Regions from separate parts of the Mycolicibacterium tusciae JS617 genome, predicted to be linked through region 1. Evidence: predicted binding sites of a transcription regulator. Region 1 holds the regulator's gene; each other region holds the start of a gene.
What was found. Region 1 encodes LexA, which represses DNA repair genes until DNA is damaged. Its sites were predicted from a motif close to CGAACANNTGTTCG; they were not measured.
Positions count from the first base shown of each region.

Region 1 (4,380 bases):
TCCGGTAAGTCACGCCCGCATGGCGCATGCGGCGATGCCCGGCTCACATTTGGAGATCTTCGACGGTTCCGGGCACTTCCCCTTTCACGACGATCCCGACCGCTTCGTCGAGGCGGTGGAACGCTTCATCGGTTCCACCGAACCCGCCGTCTACGACCAGGACTATCTCCGTGGACTGCTGCGAACCGGCATCGAAAAGGGCACGATTTCCGGCCCGGCCGACACGCGGGATGCCGTTCTCGACGCGATGGGCCACGACGAGCGCAGCGCCACCTGACGATTGCGGCGCGACTCCGGTAAGTAGCATCGGGGCCATGGCCATCGACGTAACAGTTCTGCGGGTATTCACCGACGTGGACGGCAACTTTGGAAATCCGCTAGGCGTAGTCGACAACAGCACTGTTGCCCCCACCGATCGCCAGCGGATCGCTACCGAATTGGGTTATAGCGAAACAATATTCATCGATCTACCGGCAGGCGGGTCCAACACCGCGCACGCACGCATCTTCACCCCGGTGGTCGAGTTGCCCTTCGCCGGACACCCCACTGTGGGCGCTTCGTGGTGGCTGCGCGATCAAGGTTCTGCGATCAACACCTTGCAGGTGCCGGCGGGCATTGTGCAGGTCACGTACGACGGCGAACTGACGGCCGTCAGCGCACGCGCGGAATGGGCCCCGGACTTCGCGATCTATGACCTTGCCTCCGTCGACGAACTGATGGCGGCGGATCCCTCCGACTACAGCGATGACGTCGAGCACTATCTGTGGACTTGGCTTGACCGATCGGCCGCAACGATCCGCTCACGCATGTTCGCCAGCCACCTCGGCGTTCCAGAGGACGAGGCCACGGGCGCCGCCGCGGTGCGGATCACCGACTACCTCAGCCGCGACCTCGAGATCGTGCAGGGCAAGGGGTCGATGATCTCCACCGAGTGGAGTCCTGAGGGCTGGGTGCGTGTCGCGGGACGCGTCGTCAGCGACGGCACGAAACAGATCGACTAACGGGCTGTTCAGCTCTGGGCCGGCTGCGGAGACTTGCGATGCTCCCGCAGCGCCTTTATCTCACGCTCGAAATCCTCGGCCGAGGTGAATCCGCGGTAGACGGAGGCGAACCGTAGGTACGCCACCTCGTCGAGTTCTCGGAGTGGCCCGAGTATGGCCAGGCCCACTTCATTGCTCGGCACTTCGGGCGAACCTGTGGCGCGCACGGCGTCCTCGACCTGCTGAGCGAGCAGGTTCAGCGCGTCGTCGTCGACCTGCCGGCCCTGACATGCGCGGCGCACCCCTTTGACGACCTTCTCCCGGCTGAACGGCTCGGTGACACCGCTGCGTTTGACCACGGCAAGCACCGCGGTCTCGACCGTCGTGAAGCGCCGACCGCATTCCGGGCATGATCTGCGGCGCCGAATCGCCTGGCCCTCGTCGGTTTCGCGAGAGTCGACCACTCTGGAATCGGGGTGACGGCAGAACGGACAGTGCATCACCGCTCCTTCGCCGCGCCACAAGACGATTAACTCGAACGCCTCTGAGCCTACCTGCGCAGCGTTGCGCGAGCCCAGATTCGAGTTGATTGGGGCGCATCCGGTGGGTGCATTTGCGAAACTCGCTGTGCGACCGATGTTTTCACCGCTCACAGCGCACCGTCAGGCGATCGGCGCGATCAGCGTCTGGCCGGCGTGAATCGCGACCGTGTCGAGTTGGTTGAGCTCGCGGATCCGGTCGATGACCTGGCTTACCGGCGCGTCGGGGGCGACCCGGCCGGCCACCTGCTGCAGCGTCTCGCCCGTCTGCACCTGGACCACCGCAAGCTTGTCGGGCACGGGGGCGGATTCACCGACCACACCGCCGAATTGCGCCACCAGCCCGAGCCACACGGTGATACCCGCGGCGACAACCGCCAACAGGACCGTGGTGACCGGCGTGATCGGCCGGCGCCGGTGCGAGGCACGTGATACCAGGACGCCGGAGTTCCGATACCGCACCGGGGCACCGCCCGGCCGACGCGACGCTGACCGCCGCCGTGCACCTGCCGGCCGGTTTACCGGCCTGACCACGGGCGTTGCCTGGATCTCCCGAGTGTCGAGAATGGTCATCTTCCTGCCTTCCGGTCCGAGGTCGTTCGCTCTTGTGTTCGAACATACTCGCTCACGTGTTCGATTAATAGAACATGTGATCGAACTGTTGCCAAACGATATCGGGCCCCACCGACAGGTCCGGCCAAGTCCCTGCGCCCGGCTCGGTCCACTCGCAATCAATGCGACACGCCTCGAACACATGTTTGATTATTCGACGGCCACGGGCTACATTCGCGCCATGGACTCCAACAGCGACACCCCCGGCGGCGCGGACAGTACGGGCGGACGCCAAGGGCTCGAAACGGGTCTGACTGAGCGTCAGCGCACCATTCTCGAGGTCATCCGCACATCGGTGACCAGTCGCGGGTATCCCCCGAGCATCAGGGAAATCGGCGACGCGGTCGGGCTCACCTCGACTTCGTCGGTAGCCCACCAACTGCGCACTCTGGAGCGCAAAGGCTTCATCCGCCGAGATCCCAATCGACCGCGCGCAGTCGATGTGCGCAGCGCCGAGGACGTCGCAGCGGCATCGATCGTCACGACCGACGTGGCTGGGTCCGACGCGCTACCGGAGCCGACGTTCGTGCCGGTGCTCGGCCGCATCGCTGCCGGCGGCCCGATCCTGGCCGAAGAGGCCATCGAGGATGTCTTTCCGCTGCCGCGTGAACTGGTCGGCGAGGGCTCGCTGTTCCTCCTCAAAGTGGTCGGCGACTCCATGGTCGACGCGGCAATCTGCGACGGCGACTGGGTGGTCGTGCGTCAGCAGAACGTCGCCGATAACGGCGACATCGTCGCCGCGATGATCGACGGTGAAGCCACGGTGAAGACGTTCAAGCGCACCCGCGGTCAGGTGTGGCTGATGCCGCACAACCCGGCGTTCGACCCGATTTCCGGCAACGACGCCGCGGTGCTCGGCAAGGTCGTGACGGTCCTCCGCAAGGTCTAGCGGGCAAGATCGCCGTCGGCGTCGAAGCCGTTCAGCCTCGCGAGTTCTTCAGTCGCGAACCAGATTTCGGCACTGGCGTCGTCATACAGGGCACTGCCGGGCGCCCAGTACACACCCGCCTTCGTATTCGCCTTGATCGGATATCCGTCCGGCGCCTCGTTCGGGTCGTCGAGCGGCAACACAAATGCCACGCGCTGCGGCGAAGGATCATCGTCGATTTCAATACGGGCGTGACGCCCGGTATCAGTGAGCGGATCACGCGTCATCGCCGCAGCGGCTGCGGCGGTGGCAACGGCCGTTTCGGTGGGAACGCGGGTCGGTGCGGTGTCGACCGCATCCGTATCGTCGTACTCACCTGGCTCGTCTTCGGGAGCAGGCGGCTGTTCCTCGTTCTCCTGGTCTTCCTGATTCCCTTCGATGCCCCCTTCGACCCTCGCCGGCGCTCCCCACAGGTCGTCCTCCGAAGGGGACACATCGCTACTGCCTGGCAGTGAATCCGAGCCCCCACTGGCATACCGGTCACCGAACATCGCCGCGGCATATTCGTCGTCGGTGGTCCCCCGTTCAGGAGCACCGACGGCGGCGCTGTAGGCGGGTTCGCCGTCGCCGTTGAACCGGGATTCGTCATGCACGAAGGAGCCGTCCGCCGCGAAGGGATCCTCCTTGCGCCGCCGCAGCCCGGTTACCAACAACACCACTCCGACCAGGGCCACCAATGGCACGAGGGCCAGCAGCCACCACAAGTTCGGTTTGAACCACTTGTCGCCGTTGGAATCCGATGCCTGCGGGGCGGCGCTCGGCGCGTCAGGCGACTTCTGCCCCGGCACCTCGAGTCCGGACAGTTCGGAAGCCAAATTCGCTGGTTCGGTGGTGAATGTGTTCTTCGATCGGTCCCACGAGACGACGCCGCCGCTGAATCGCTGCGTGACAATGTCACCGGCCTCGGTCTGGTCGGCCATCGGCGCGCCGAGTGCGCCCTTCGCCCCGTCCAGCTTCTCCCAGGCTGCTGCCATCGCGCCACGAACGATCACCGCGCCATGCTCGGGGGTCCAGAAGATGATCGGCTTGTCCTCGGCGGCGAAGCTGGACATGCGACTCTCGGTGGCGAGTCCACCGTCGACCTCGCTGGTGATGGGGAACCCGAGATCGCCCTCCGGCCCACCCACGCTCTCGTACTTGGCCAGCACCTGCCCGGTCACGACGTTCGCACCGGTGGCGGGCGTGTAGAAGATCGTGCCGCCGGCGAAGTTCTGCCTCAGTCCGTCCTTGCCGACGGGGTACGGCTCGCCTTCGGCAGCGCCCAGGGGACCCAGCGCTCCCCCGGCGGCACGCCGGGCTGCACTGATCTCCGCGGCGGGGT
Region 1 is NZ_KI912270.1:1,641,890-1,646,269, forward strand. It holds gene MYCTUDRAFT_RS0210255 (alpha/beta fold hydrolase) at 1-277, shown strand, start outside; gene MYCTUDRAFT_RS0210260 (PhzF family protein) at 315-1,001, shown strand; gene nrdR (transcriptional regulator NrdR) at 1,010-1,480, opposite strand; gene MYCTUDRAFT_RS0210270 (LysM peptidoglycan-binding domain-containing protein) at 1,643-2,092, opposite strand; gene lexA (transcriptional repressor LexA) at 2,313-3,020, shown strand; gene MYCTUDRAFT_RS0210280 (LGFP repeat-containing protein) at 3,017-4,380, opposite strand, start outside.

Region 2 (4,380 bases), 910 kb from region 1:
TTGTCGGGGTTGGTCAGCTTCACCCGACCGAACTGATCCACCACACCACGGTATTACCCGGCGTAGCGTCAGACTATGAGGAGAATCTTTGCGGCGTGCCTGCTCGCGGGCGCAGCCATCGTCTTCTCGGCGCCAAACGCCGGCGCCGACCCTGAAGATCTTCTGCCCTACTGTTCCGGCGACCAGACGCCGATGGACAACAACTGCCGACCGATGGCCCATCAGGAGGCCACCCACGGAAGTGGAGGCGGCCTGAGCCCGAACCTGCCGAGCGGTCTCGACCCGGCCAACCCTGCGGTGGTCGGCTGATCAGTTGATCGAGTTGTCGACCCAGCGCCATCAGGCGGCGTTGGGTTCCGGCCCGCCGGGTTCGTGAGGATGGTCGTCGGCTAGTAATTCTTCGTCGTATGGTTCGTAATCAGGCGGTCCCTCGAGCCAGTCGTCCTCGAACCATTCGTCCTCGAACGGTTGGGCATCGGCGAGCGGTTCGCCGGCGGGTGGTTCCTTGGCGGGTGGTTCCTTGGCTGACGCGTCCCCCGCGGGTGGTTCGTCGTCGGCGGGTGGGCGGAGGCGTTCGGGGCGGTGGTAGTCGTTGACTCGGGCCTGGCCGGTGTCCAACTGTGGCGGTGGGATCCATTCCACATCGTTGTCAGCATTGATCCGCGTCGTCCAACCTCCCGGGCCGACCATGCGGTTATCCGGCCCGCACGCCAGGCCGAGGTCATCGACGTTGGTGTGGCCGCCATCAGCCCAATCGCGGGCCGCGTGATGGACCTGGCTGCCGTACGCGGGCACCGTGCACCCGGGTTTGGTGCAACCCCCATCACGCGCGATGAGCATGATTCGTTGTGCTGGGGAGGCGGTGCGTCGGGTGCGGAACAGATTTAGTGCCGCACCGGTGGCCCTGTCGAACACCGCCAGGAAGTGATGGGCGTGAGCCGCCATCCGGATCACATCTTTGATCGGGATCACCGTGCCCCCGCCGCTGACACCGACCCCGGCGCGGCTCTCCAAATCCTGCAGCGTGGTACGCACGATGATCGAGGTCGCCAACCCGTTGTGCTGCCCGAGCTCACCGCTTTGCAGCACACTACGACCCACCGCGACCAGCGCATCGTGCTGGCGCTGCGCCAGCGTCCGGTGATCGTTGTCGATCTGGGCCTGCGTCGGAGTGCCCGACACACACGGGTTTTCCTCGGCAGGATTGCACATTCCCGGTGCGGCCCATTTGGCGAAGATCGCCTCATAGATCGCCGCCGCCTCAGGGGTGATAGTGCCTGACAACGGGGTCATCTTGTCGCGGCCCTGCGGGCCCATCCGCACCCCGCGGCGGCGCTGGCGTTCGGTGTCATCGGGTTCGGGACCGTCCTGATCCAGCAGAAACAGGGTCCGCTCGGCCTTGTCCTTGAGTTCCTTGGGCCCCAACCCGATCCCGTGGCCGACCAGATCGATTTCGATCTGCGCGCGCGTCAGCGTGTCGACCGCGGGCGGAATGCGCTCCATCGTCTCGCGCACAATCTTGACGTGCTCACCGTTGATCACCCCGCGCCGTTGAGCCAGCGCGGTGCACGGCAACACCGGATCCAGAGGCTCTCCGGTCAGTGTGCGCCGCGGCCCCAACACCGCGGCCTCATCGAGGCGACGACCCGCCTCCGATGTCGAGATGCGCCACCGGATCGCCAACACCTGACGCCAGGACTTAGCACCCATTTCTTTAGCCGTCGCCTCGGCCTGCAGGCCGGCCAACAAGCGGTGACGTTGGGCCGGCAACTGACACCACAGGGTTTCCAACTCATCGAGCGCCCCCACCAACTCGTCCTTGGTGAGCAAATCGACGGGCAGCGCGGCCAATTCATCGTGGGCGGCGCGCAGCGCGCTCACCGCTGCCTGCACCGCCTCCACTGCCATATCTCGAACATAGGTTCGAACTCTAAGAACACTCTAGGAAAAATTCGAAGAGTTCTCTAAGAACGGAAAGCGTTGTCATGCAGACGAATCCGAGCGACTTTGTCGCTCGATTGTCGCTCACTCATCGTCGAACTGAAGCACCTCGAACGGCTCTGTCGGCACCTCAGCGATGGCCATCTTCGCGGCGGAATCGGTCGGGATGACGCCGCGGGCCAGGGCCGCGAGTGCCTTGTTCGTTCCGACGTCATGGCCTGCCTGCTCACTCAGTAGCCACCGCACCTCGAGCAGGTCGCAGTAGGCCTGGATCGGCGTTCCCTTTTGGTTGACGACGTCGTGCGCGAGGCGCTCGTAGGGGGTCAGCACCTCGATCACCCACAGGCGCGCCGCCGTGGACTCATCGACATCGTGACCCGCCTCTCGGCACAACTGCGCCTGATAGGCCAACAGATCGCCGAGCAGTATCTGCGCCTGTCCCTCGCCCACATTCAGTCCGGTGAGTTGCTGAAGGCGCTGCGCATGGTAGCGCCGATCACCAACGGCGACACGGATTCTGAGTTGGTCCGGGTCATCGCTGACCGGTGCGAGGGTGACTTCGTCGACCGCGAACCCGAGCTCGTTGAGGCGCCGGACGGTTCCCTCGACGCGGTAGCGGTCGGTGAAGCCGAAGACAGGCTCGGCGTGCAGCGTCTCCCAGAGCGTCTCGTAACGGGTTCTGGCCTGCTCCACCTCTGCGATCAACACGTCTTCCAGGGCGGTTTGCCCGAGGCGTTCGGCGAGGTCGACCATTCCCATCGCGACGTTCTCGACCATGATGTCGAGGTCGTGTTCGCGCTGACCCCGGCTCAGAGCGGGATGCACCTCAGAGGTCTCGGCGTCGACGAGCCACGCCTGAAGGATCTGGCCGTCACGGGAGAACAACGTGTTGGCCAGCGAGCAGTCACCCCAGAACACACCGTGTCGGTGCAGCTCAACCAACAAGCCGGCCATCCCGTCCAACAGCCGGGCGCGGTGCTTGGGTTGATCCGGCGGCAACCGCATGAACAGCCGACGATACTGCCAGGACCCCTCGAGATAGCGGGTGACCAGAATCGCGGTGTCGAACTCGGGCTGCACCACCACACCGGCGGGACGCACCGCGGGCAGGCCCATCTCCTCGAGCCGCCGTAGGACGTCGTACTCCTTGGCCGCGATTCGGGGCGGCATGTCCTTGACCGCCCACAGTGCGTTGTCGGCGTCGACGAACTTCACCGGGTGACGGCTGGGCCCCACCGCGATGTCGCGCAACGGGACGTCGGGGACCGTCCACTCGTGAAGCGGCCGATCCCACGGCAGCGCCAGCAGACCCGGAGTCGGTGTGCGGAGCCGGAACTCGCTCATTTTCCCCGGTCGCCCCCTGCGCTACGCGCGTGGGCCCGCCGCTCCTGCCCGCCGGACGGCGCACGCATGCTCAGTTGATACGGTCGCCGGTCTCGGGATGGAACAGATGCACCTTGCCATCCGGCTTCATGCGCAACTCCACGGTGTCAGCGAGCTTCACCGGAGTGCGCGACAGCGACCGTGCCACCAACTGCACGTCGGGGTGCGCGTGGGTGTAGAGGTAGGTCTCGCTGCCCAGGTCTTCGACGAGGTCGATGACCACGTCGATGCCGCCTCCCGGTGACACCTCGAAGTCCTCGGGGCGGATACCGACCGTGACGGTGTCGACGCCGGCGTCGGCCAACTTCGTCAGGTGTTCGCGCTCCAACGGCAACGTGGAGTCCTCGCTGAGTCGCACACCGTCGGAGACGATCGGGGCCGTCAGCAGATTCATCGCGGGTGAGCCGATGAACCCGGCGACAAAGGCATTGGCCGGCCTGTCGTAAAGCTCGCTCGGAGAAGCGAACTGTTGCAGTTTGCCGAACCGCAGAACGGCGACCCGGTCGCCCATAGTCATGGCCTCGACCTGGTCGTGCGTGACGTACACGGTGGTGGTGCCGAGACGCCTTTGCAGCGCTGCGATTTGGGTGCGGGTCTGCACGCGCAGCTTTGCGTCGAGGTTCGAGAGCGGTTCGTCCATGCAGAACACTTGAGGCTCGCGAACGATGGCGCGTCCCATCGCCACGCGCTGACGCTGGCCGCCGGACAGCTTGGCGGGCTTGCGGTCCAGGAACTCGGTGAGGTCGAGGATCTTCGCCGCATCCTCGACTTTCTTGCGGCGCTCGTCGGCGGACACGCCGCGCAGTTTCAGCGCGAAGCCCATGTTCTCCGCGACGGTCTTGTTCGGATACAGCGCGTAATTCTGGAACACCATCGCGATGTCGCGATCCTTGGACGGCACGCCGACCATGTTCTTGCCGCCGATCTCGATGGTGCCCTCATCGATGTCCTCGAGGCCGGCGAGCATGCGCAGCGCGGTGCTCTTCCCGGATCCCGACGGGCCCACCAGGACAACGAATTCGCCGTCTTGGATGTCGAGATTGAGTGCATCGACCG
Region 2 is NZ_KI912270.1:729,176-733,555, forward strand. It holds partial or broken gene MYCTUDRAFT_RS36475 (ATP-dependent DNA ligase) at 1-44, opposite strand, end outside; gene MYCTUDRAFT_RS0205675 (hypothetical protein) at 76-309, shown strand; gene MYCTUDRAFT_RS0205680 (HNH endonuclease signature motif containing protein) at 340-1,908, opposite strand; gene MYCTUDRAFT_RS0205685 (DUF4032 domain-containing protein) at 2,026-3,285, opposite strand; gene MYCTUDRAFT_RS0205690 (ABC transporter ATP-binding protein) at 3,356-4,380, opposite strand, start outside.
Region 2: the regulator LexA is predicted to act here: its motif matches at 1,913-1,926, upstream of MYCTUDRAFT_RS0205680 (HNH endonuclease signature motif containing protein).

Region 3 (4,380 bases), 1.0 Mb from region 1:
TTGGGTCAACGTCTCGACCGCCGACGAGTGCAGGCTCATCTGAGTCCTGTGCTCTTCGCGCAAGCGCTCATCTGAGTCCTCTGCTCTTCGCGCAAGCGCTCATCTGAGTCCTCTGCTCTTCGCGCAAGCGCTCATCGCCGCACCAGCAGGTCGTCCGTCGGCGCCGGATCGCGTGGTCCCGACAGCCCGGAACCCTCTTCGGGATAGCCGATCGCGATGGCGCCCAACGGCTCCCAGTCTTGCGGCAGGCCGAGCTCGTCACGCACCAGACCAGCGGCGAAGATGGTGGATCCGATCCAGCAGCTGCCCACACCCCGCACGGCAAGCGCGACGAGAAGAGCCTGGACCGCGGCGCCGACGGCGACGGTGAACATCGTGTGCTCCGCGGCGGTGCGTTCGGCGTCGGGGTAGCTGTGCGCGCCGTCGGGCACCAAGAAAGGGATGACGAGTTCGGGTGCGTCGTAGAGGATCTGGCCGCGGTCGACGCGGCGCTCGACGGCGTCGGCCGGTCGGCCGTCGCCCGTGAGGTCGGCACGCCACTTCGCCTTCATCCGGTCGAGCAGGGCCAACCGCACCGCCGGATCCTGCATCCATACGAAGCGGACGGGACGGGTGTGATGTGGCGCCGGAGCGGTGAGTGCCTCGGCGACGGCGGCCTCGATCTTCTCGGGTGCCACGGGCTCACTGCTGAAGGCGCGCACCGACCGCCGTAACAGCTGGGCCTGGAGGCGACCGAGCGCTATCGCCTCCTCGGTGCCCAGCCAGAAGAGATCGTCCTCACCGGCGCGCACCAGGTGGCCGGCGTTGGAGCCGTTGTCTCGCAGGGACAGCCCGCGCACCACCGCCACCGGGAGGTTGGTCAGCTTGCCCTTGACGAGGTCGGCCGCGGCGGCGATCTCGTCGGCGACGGCGATTTCGGTGACGATCAACTCGTTGCCGTGCCGGTCTACCGACCCCTCGTACCCATGCAGCACCGTCAGGCCGGCCGCGCCGATCGCGACGTCCGTCTGTCCGTTCCGCCACGCTCGGCCCATGGTGTCGGTGACCACCACCCCCACGGTGACGCCGAGGCGTTGGCGCAGTCCGTCCCGCAACGCCGCGGCACTGCCGTCGGGGTCGGTGGGCAGCAGTGCGAGTTCGGCCGAGTCGACGTTGGAACCGTCCACACCGGCTGCCGCCTGAACCAGACCGATAGCGTTCTCGGTGATCAGGGTCTTGCCCTTGCGTGCCAGTACTCGCACTGCCTCCGCATCGATCAGCTTGCGCCGCAGGGCGTCTCGCTCGTCGGCGTCGACGGGTGCGGCTACGATGCGGCCCTCACACTTGGATATCACCTTGCTGGTGACCACCAGGATGTCGTCATCGCGTAGCCAGGGCGCCGCAGACGCGATGGCGGCGGTGAGATCGTCGCCCGGGCGGAACTCGGGAAGCCCTGGCACAGGGATCATTTCGATGGCTGCGGCAGATCCGTGTTCCGTCATTGGCGTGGATCCAACTTCAGCCCGGCCAGGTCCAACCCGGCGCGCACCATTTCGGCCGTCGTCGCGGGATTCTTCATCAACAGCGGCACCGCGCGCACCTCGATGCCGTCGATCTCGGCGTGGTCTCCCTCGTGTACGAGCCAGCCGTCGAGGATGCCGGTGCCGCTGCGGGCCCCGTAGTGGGTGCCGACCGCTTCGGAGGTACTGGCCACACCGATGACCGAAAGGCATTCGTCAGCCATGCCGCGCAACGGCTTACCGGCGATGATGGGGGAGTAGCCGATGACCTGTGCCGTCGTCGTGCGCAGCGCACCGCGGATGCCTGCGATATTCAAGATCGATCCGACGCTCACCACCGGATTGGACGGAGCCACCAAGACGACGTCGGCGGTTTCGATGGACTCGACAACACCGGGACCGGCAGTCGCCGTATCGGCGCCGACGAACGCGAAGCTGTGGGTGGGTACCTGCGCGCGGTAGCGCACCCACCACTCCTGGAAGTGGATCGCCCGCTTCTCGCCGTCCTCGGGATCGGTGATGACAACATGAGTTTCGCTGCGATCGTCACTGGCGGGTAACAATCGCGCACCGGGCGACCATCGGCCACATAACGCCTCGGTTACCTGTGACAGCGGATATCCGGCACGCAACATTTGACTGCGCACAAGGTGGGTGGCGAGGTCGCGGTCGCCGAGGCCGAACCAGTCGGGCTGCACACCGTAGGCGGCGAGTTCTTCCTTGGCGTGCCAGGTTTCGTCGCGATGGCCCCAGCCACGCTCTGGGTCGATGCCGCCGCCCAACGTGTACATGCAGGTGTCGAGGTCAGGACAGATCCGTACGCCGAACATCCACGCGTCGTCACCGACGTTCACGACCGCGGTCAACTCGTGTGGTGAGGGGTCCGCAGAATCCCCGAACTGCCCCAGCCCCAACAGGTGCTGCACGCCGAGCAGGAAGCGGGCGCCGCCCACACCGCCGACCAGAACCGTGACCTTCACAGTGACCGACATTAGGCCGTCGGGGCCGAGCGAGGGCAGGTGGCCGAGGGTGTGACAGACACGCCGATATTTCGACGCGCCGAATTCGGGTCACGGAATGGTATGAATTTCTGTTCCAACGCTTGACCACGGCAGCTAGCGCGTGTGTAATCACACCAGTGTCATTTCGCGGTTGGCCGGCCGGTTTCGGTGTCGCAGACCGAGATTCGATCATATGTTCGAATCGAGATGGCCGCACAGAACACAATGGGGCTCTATTCACGGATCTACGACATCAGGTGAGGAGGCGGAAAATGTCTTTTGAGTTCAGCGATTTCGATCATGTGGTCCGGTTCGACGACCGGGTACTCGGCTCAGTTGACAGCGCGCCGCACACCAATACCGGACCGGCACCGTTCGAGACGCCGCGGCGTCCCCAGTTAAGTCTGGTGCCTGCCCCGATTGATGTGGCGCCGGTAATCCCGGCATTGCCGGCAATGCTCACGCCGGAGGACGACCTCTGGCAAGAGAAGGCATTGTGTGCGCAAACCGACCCCGAGGCATTCTTCCCGGAGAAGGGTGGCTCGACCCGCGAGGCCAAGCGCATCTGCCAGGGCTGCGAGGTGCGCGACGCGTGCCTCGACTACGCGCTGGCCAAGGATGAACGCTTCGGCATCTGGGGCGGCCTCTCCGAGCGTGAGCGCCGCCGCCTCAAGCGCGGAGTGATCTAAGGGGCCCGTTCACACATCCTCGATCGTGGGGTCGATAACGGAGGGTTCGACTCCCAGATAGGTGGCCACCTGCGCCACCAGGATTTCATGCAGTAGCTCTGAGAGCTCGACGGTGTCTTTGGCCCGTCGCTCGATCGGCTTGCGGAACAACATAATTCGCGCCCGCGTCGCGTTACCGCGAACATCGACACCGGCCGGGATCAGCCGGGCCAGCGCGACAGGCCCGTCGGCGATGACCTCGGCGGGCCACTGGACGCTTTCGGGATCCTTGGGTGCGATCCGGGGGATTTCGTCGACGGCGATGTCGAGTGCCGACAGGCGTTCCTGCCATCGGCGTTCGATCGGCTCATAAGCCTCCAGCACGGCCATGTCGAACAGTTCGGCGCGGCTGCGCCAGCCGGGCACCGTCGCCGGAATGAGCGGCCCGCGCATCTCGCGGCCGCGGCGTGATCGCAAGTGTCGGCGCCCGATGCCGGTTATCGCGTGCTCCTTCGTCCAAATACGCAAATCGTCCGCAACGACACAGATCGTAACGGTTGGAGATCGACACTCAGATGCGCGCGTGTCCGGCGGCGTGCGCCGTTTGCGCACGATAGATTCTCGCTGTGAACGTTCCCCGTCGCTGCTGCCGGCCCGGGTGCCCCCACTATGCAGTTGCGACGCTGACCTTCGTCTACTCCGACTCGACGGCAGTCGTCGGCCCGCTGGCCACGGTGTCCGAGCCGCACTCGTGGGATCTGTGCGTGCTGCACGCCGGCCGAATCACTGCCCCGCGCGGCTGGGAGCTGGTTCGCCACGCGGGTCCACTGCCGAGCCACCCCGACGAGGATGACCTGGTGGCGCTGGCCGACGCGGTGCGTGAAGGGCGCGATGTCTCTGCCCCGATCAACGGAGTGGCCGCGGGGTTTTCCGATCCGGTCACCGGGATGCCCGGCGGGGCGCTCATGGCGCCGCCGGCCCGACGGGCCGACCCCAACGGGCGACGGCGGGGCCACCTGCGGGTGTTGCCAGACCCTCCCGAGTAAGCGTCGACGCTCGGCGCGCACTACCGGACCTGCCTCTTCCGTTCGCCGGTTAGGCTGGCGCCAGCGTCCACGTCTCAAGGAGTTTTATGTCCCGGCCCGCCGCGGCTGTCCGCCGCGTCATCAAGGCGTATGACGTTCGCGGCCTGGTCGGCGAAGAACTCGACGA
Region 3 is NZ_KI912270.1:2,638,222-2,642,601, reverse strand. It holds gene MYCTUDRAFT_RS0214980 (NUDIX hydrolase) at 1-39, opposite strand, end outside; gene MYCTUDRAFT_RS0214975 (coenzyme F420-0:L-glutamate ligase) at 132-1,481, opposite strand; gene cofD (2-phospho-L-lactate transferase) at 1,478-2,479, opposite strand; gene MYCTUDRAFT_RS42190 (WhiB family transcriptional regulator) at 2,773-3,189, shown strand; gene MYCTUDRAFT_RS0214960 (metallopeptidase family protein) at 3,199-3,621, opposite strand; gene MYCTUDRAFT_RS0214955 (DUF3499 domain-containing protein) at 3,795-4,214, shown strand; gene MYCTUDRAFT_RS0214950 (phosphomannomutase/phosphoglucomutase) at 4,301-4,380, shown strand, end outside.
Region 3: the regulator LexA is predicted to act here: its motif matches at 2,687-2,700, upstream of cofD (2-phospho-L-lactate transferase).

Region 4 (4,380 bases), 110 kb from region 1:
CCAGGTCAAGCCCACGATCAGCAGGATCACCAGCGAGTGGTCGACCATTCTGCGCCAGGTATCGGCGGGATCCGACGTCCGCTGGACGGCGATGGTCGCGGCGATGACCATCAGCGTTGCCCGCACCGGCATGCGGGTGAGTTCGGCGACGTCGCAGAGCATGGCGCTGCGGCGGCCCATCCGGCCCAGCACCCAGGACAGAACCACCCCCAACAAAAACGCGGCGGCCATCGCGCCTGCGGCCCACGCCAAGGTGACGGCCAGATTCGTTGCGGTCTGCAGTTCGTTCTCGTCGGGCATTAGGTGAGATCAGCTCCACGGGTCGGGGTCGGGTCTCTTCGCGACGGTAGCGCCGCGCACTGGCGTCGTCACATCGACGGATCGCCGTGTGCGCGCTCAATCGGGCGGAATACCCCTGAGGGCAAGCAAAATACACATCGTGGCAGTTCTCACAGATCCCAACGGCACGGTGTTCTCGCTGGCGGCTCAGCGCTTCGCGGGTTGATTACAAGCACCACGTGCGTGCGATCAACCCCTTAGCCTCGATCCACCGACTGACCTGGTGTGTGGCTGTGAGGTCGGGCTGTCGTTGGTCGTCGGGTTGTGCGCATGAGGTAGCTGCTGGTTTGCCCAGCTTTTCCTCTGCGCTCCGTTCGGGGGCTTTCGGCCAGGTGGTCAGACAGTAGCGGCATTGGGCGGGCTAGGGCCGATGATGTTGTGCCACAGCATGAGCCAGGCCCGAGACCAGGGCCAGTGGGTGGGTAGGTGCAGGATGGGCCGGCGTTGCGGACGGGCGAGTCGCGCGGGAATGTTGACGATCTTGCGGCGCAGTGTGGATCCCCGCGCCCGGCCGTGGTTCTCACCTGCCAGCACCCCGGCGGCGCGCAGCAGGTTGTGGGCGATGGCCGCGCACAGGATCCAGGCGGAGTTCGCCCCGAAGCGGCCCGACGGGATGTGTGCCAGCGGTCCGTCGATCAGGTCGGCGAACACGGTCTCGATGATCGCGTGTTGGCGGTGGGTGATGTCGGCCTGATCGGCGGGCAGGTCGGTGTTGGTGAAGAACGGGTGATATCGCCAGACCGGAAACAGTGCGTCGGGAAACCGGGCGTCTTTGACTCGACGCACGATGAGGCGCGCGGTGATTCGATCGGGGGTGGATGCAAAAGCGGTGTAGGGGATTTCGGCGACTTCGGCATCAGAGATCCAGGCCCCGGTATCGGGATCTTGGACTGCGCCGGGATAAGACACCGGGGTCCAGGCGCTCTCGTCGATGGCGGCCAGCGCGCGTTCCACGGCGGGGTTTCGGATCATCACCAGCGAGAACCGGGCGCCCGCGCGCAGGCAGCTCCGCACCACCGCCCGGTTGCCGTAGGCCGAGTCGCCGCGCACCAGGATCTGCCCGCTGGCTCCGGCGGCGCGGGCGGTTCTGATGGCTTGGGCGACCATGCGCCCGGCACCCTTGGCCGAGGCGGTCTTGCCCGCGCGTAGCCGCATCCCGGCGATCACCGGTGCCGACCCCGCGGTGCTGATGGTGGTGGCCAGCGGTGAGAGTCCCTTGCGCAGGATCTGCTTGCCGGCGATCTTGGTGTGTCCGTAGGAGGCGCCCTGTTTGGCGCGCCCGTAGACCGGACGTAGCAGCGAGTCGATGTCGATGAACACCGACCCCTTGGCGGCATCAGGGAGCAGGTCGACCCTCCCACACAGCGCCACCAGATGGTCACGTAGTACCGATTCGAGTTGGCGGGCGTGACCGAAGGTGAACTCTCGCAACAACGTTCCGACCGTCGACGGTGCGTACACGCCGTCGAAGAGCGTCGTCATGCCGCCGCTGCGGACCAGGTCGATGTCGTCGATGCAGTCCGCGCCCGCGCACATGCCCGCGATCAGCGTGGCCAGTTTCGGAGACGGGTTGGCCGCCCCGGACTTGATCCGCGGCGCGACGATCTGGACCTTCTCCGAGAGAAGCCGAGTCAGCCCGGTCTGCTGGGCCAACGTCATCACCGGTACCAGCCCGGCGCACGACACGAGATGATCGTCATCGAACACCGCTGACTGCGAAGCGAAGCTGTGCGAAACTTGCACTGGAAGTGCCTTTCCGAACTGACCCGATTGTTTGTGTGAGAACTACAATCATCCCAGTTCAGAGGGCACTTTCCTCATTCCGACACCCAGAAAACACCAGGTCAGTCGGTGGATCGAGGCTTAGAGCACGACCGCGCGGCTGATCTTGGGCTTTAGGCGTGAGGCCGGTGACGGGGGCGTGTCGAGCCGCTGAGGTGTCCCTTGTCGGCGTTAAGCTCCTTCGAACAGGTGTTCACAGACAAGGAGCTGGCCCGTGCGGGTGATGGGTGTCGATCCCGGGTTGACGCGGTGCGGGCTGTCCGTCATCGAGGGTGGCACCGGACGGCAGGTCATTGCGCTGGACGTCGACGTCGTCCGGACTCCGTCCGACGAGCCCCTGCATCGTCGGCTGCTGACCATCAGCGACGCCGTCGAGTATTGGATGGACACCCACCGCCCCGATGTCATCGCGATCGAGCGAGTGTTCGCCAACCAGAACGCGAACACGGCGATGGGGACAGCGCAGGCCGGCGGTGTGATCGCGCTCGCCGCCGCCAGACGCGACATCGACGTACATTTCCACACACCCAGCGAGGTCAAGGCCGCCGTCACCGGCAACGGTCGGGCCGATAAGGCGCAGGTCACCGCGATGGTGACGAGAATCCTTGCGCTGCAGACAAAACCGACGCCCGCCGACGCGGCCGACGCGCTGGCGCTGGCGATTTGTCACTGCTGGCGCGCCCCGATGATCGCGCGCATGGCCGCCGCTGAGGCCTTGGCCGCCGAACAGCAACGCAAGTACAAGGCAACGATCAAGGCGAAAGTGAAGGCGGCACGATGATCGCATCCGTTCGCGGCGAGGTCATCGACATCGCCCTAGACCACGTCGTCATCGAGGCCGCAGGCGTCGGATACAAGGTCATGGCGACCCCGTCGACGCTGGCGACCCTGCACCGTGGCAGCGAGGCGCGATTGATCACCGCGATGATCGTGCGCGAGGATTCGATGACGCTCTACGGCTTTTCGGACGCCGATGCCCGCAACCTGTTCCTGACGCTGCTCGCGGTGTCCGGCATCGGGCCGAGCATCGCCCTTGGCGCGCTGGCGATGTACGACGGGCCCACGCTGCGGCGCGCCATCGCCGAGGCCGACATCACCGCGCTGACCCGGATTCCCAAGGTCGGCAAGAAAACCGCCGAGCTGATGGCGCTGAGCCTACGCGACAAGATGGGGGTCATCGCACCGTCCGGTGCCGCCGCGCTCAACGGCCATTCCGTGCGCGGTCCCGTCGTGGAAGCGCTTGTCGGCCTTGGCTTTGCGCTCAAGCAGGCCGAAGAGGCCACCGATAAGGTGCTCGCCAATGAGCCGGAAGCCAACACCACCAGTGCGCTGCGCTTGGCGCTGTCGATGTTGGGAAAGAAGTGACCGGCCGATTCGAGGACGCGGAATCCGAAGACACCTCCGACAGGGAGGTTTCGGCCGCCTTGACCGTCGGCGAGGGGGACATCGACGCCAGCCTGCGGCCCCGGTCGCTCGGTGAGTTCATCGGCCAGCCCCGCGTGCGCGAGCAGCTGCAGTTGGTCCTCGAGGGCGCCAAGAACCGCGGTGGCACACCGGATCACATCCTGCTGTCGGGCCCACCGGGCCTGGGCAAAACGTCACTGGCGATGATCATCGCGGCCGAGCTGGGCACCTCGCTGCGGGTCACCTCGGGCCCGGCCCTGGAACGCGCGGGTGACCTGGCGGCGATGCTGTCGAACCTTGTCGAGCACGACGTGCTGTTCATCGACGAGATCCACCGCATCGCCAGGCCTGCCGAGGAGATGCTCTACCTCGCGATGGAGGACTTCCGCGTCGACGTTGTCGTGGGCAAGGGTCCGGGTGCCACGTCCATACCACTGGAGGTCGCGCCGTTCACGCTTGTCGGGGCCACCACCCGATCGGGTGCGCTGACAGGCCCGCTGCGCGACCGGTTCGGCTTCACCGCCCACATGGACTTCTACGAACCGGCAGAACTGGAGAGGGTGCTGACCCGCTCGGCAGGCATCCTCGGCATAGAGCTACAGGGCGACGCCGGGACCGAAGTGGCGCGACGCTCACGTGGCACGCCGCGCATCGCGAACCGGCTGTTGCGACGGGTACGCGACTTCGCCGAGGTGCGTGCCGACGGCGTCATCACCCGTGACATCGCCAAGTCCGCTCTGGCGGTGTACGACGTCGACGAGCTCGGTCTGGATCGGCTCGACCGCGCCGTATTGTCCGCGCTCACACGCAGTTTCGGCGGCGGTCCCGTCGGGGTATCGACCTTGGCGGTTGCCG
Region 4 is NZ_KI912270.1:1,534,026-1,538,405, reverse strand. It holds gene MYCTUDRAFT_RS0209650 (mechanosensitive ion channel family protein) at 1-300, opposite strand, end outside; gene MYCTUDRAFT_RS0209645 (IS1380 family transposase) at 676-2,082, opposite strand; gene ruvC (crossover junction endodeoxyribonuclease RuvC) at 2,336-2,902, shown strand; gene ruvA (Holliday junction branch migration protein RuvA) at 2,899-3,486, shown strand; gene ruvB (Holliday junction branch migration DNA helicase RuvB) at 3,483-4,380, shown strand, end outside.
Region 4: the regulator LexA is predicted to act here: its motif matches at 2,304-2,317, upstream of ruvC (crossover junction endodeoxyribonuclease RuvC).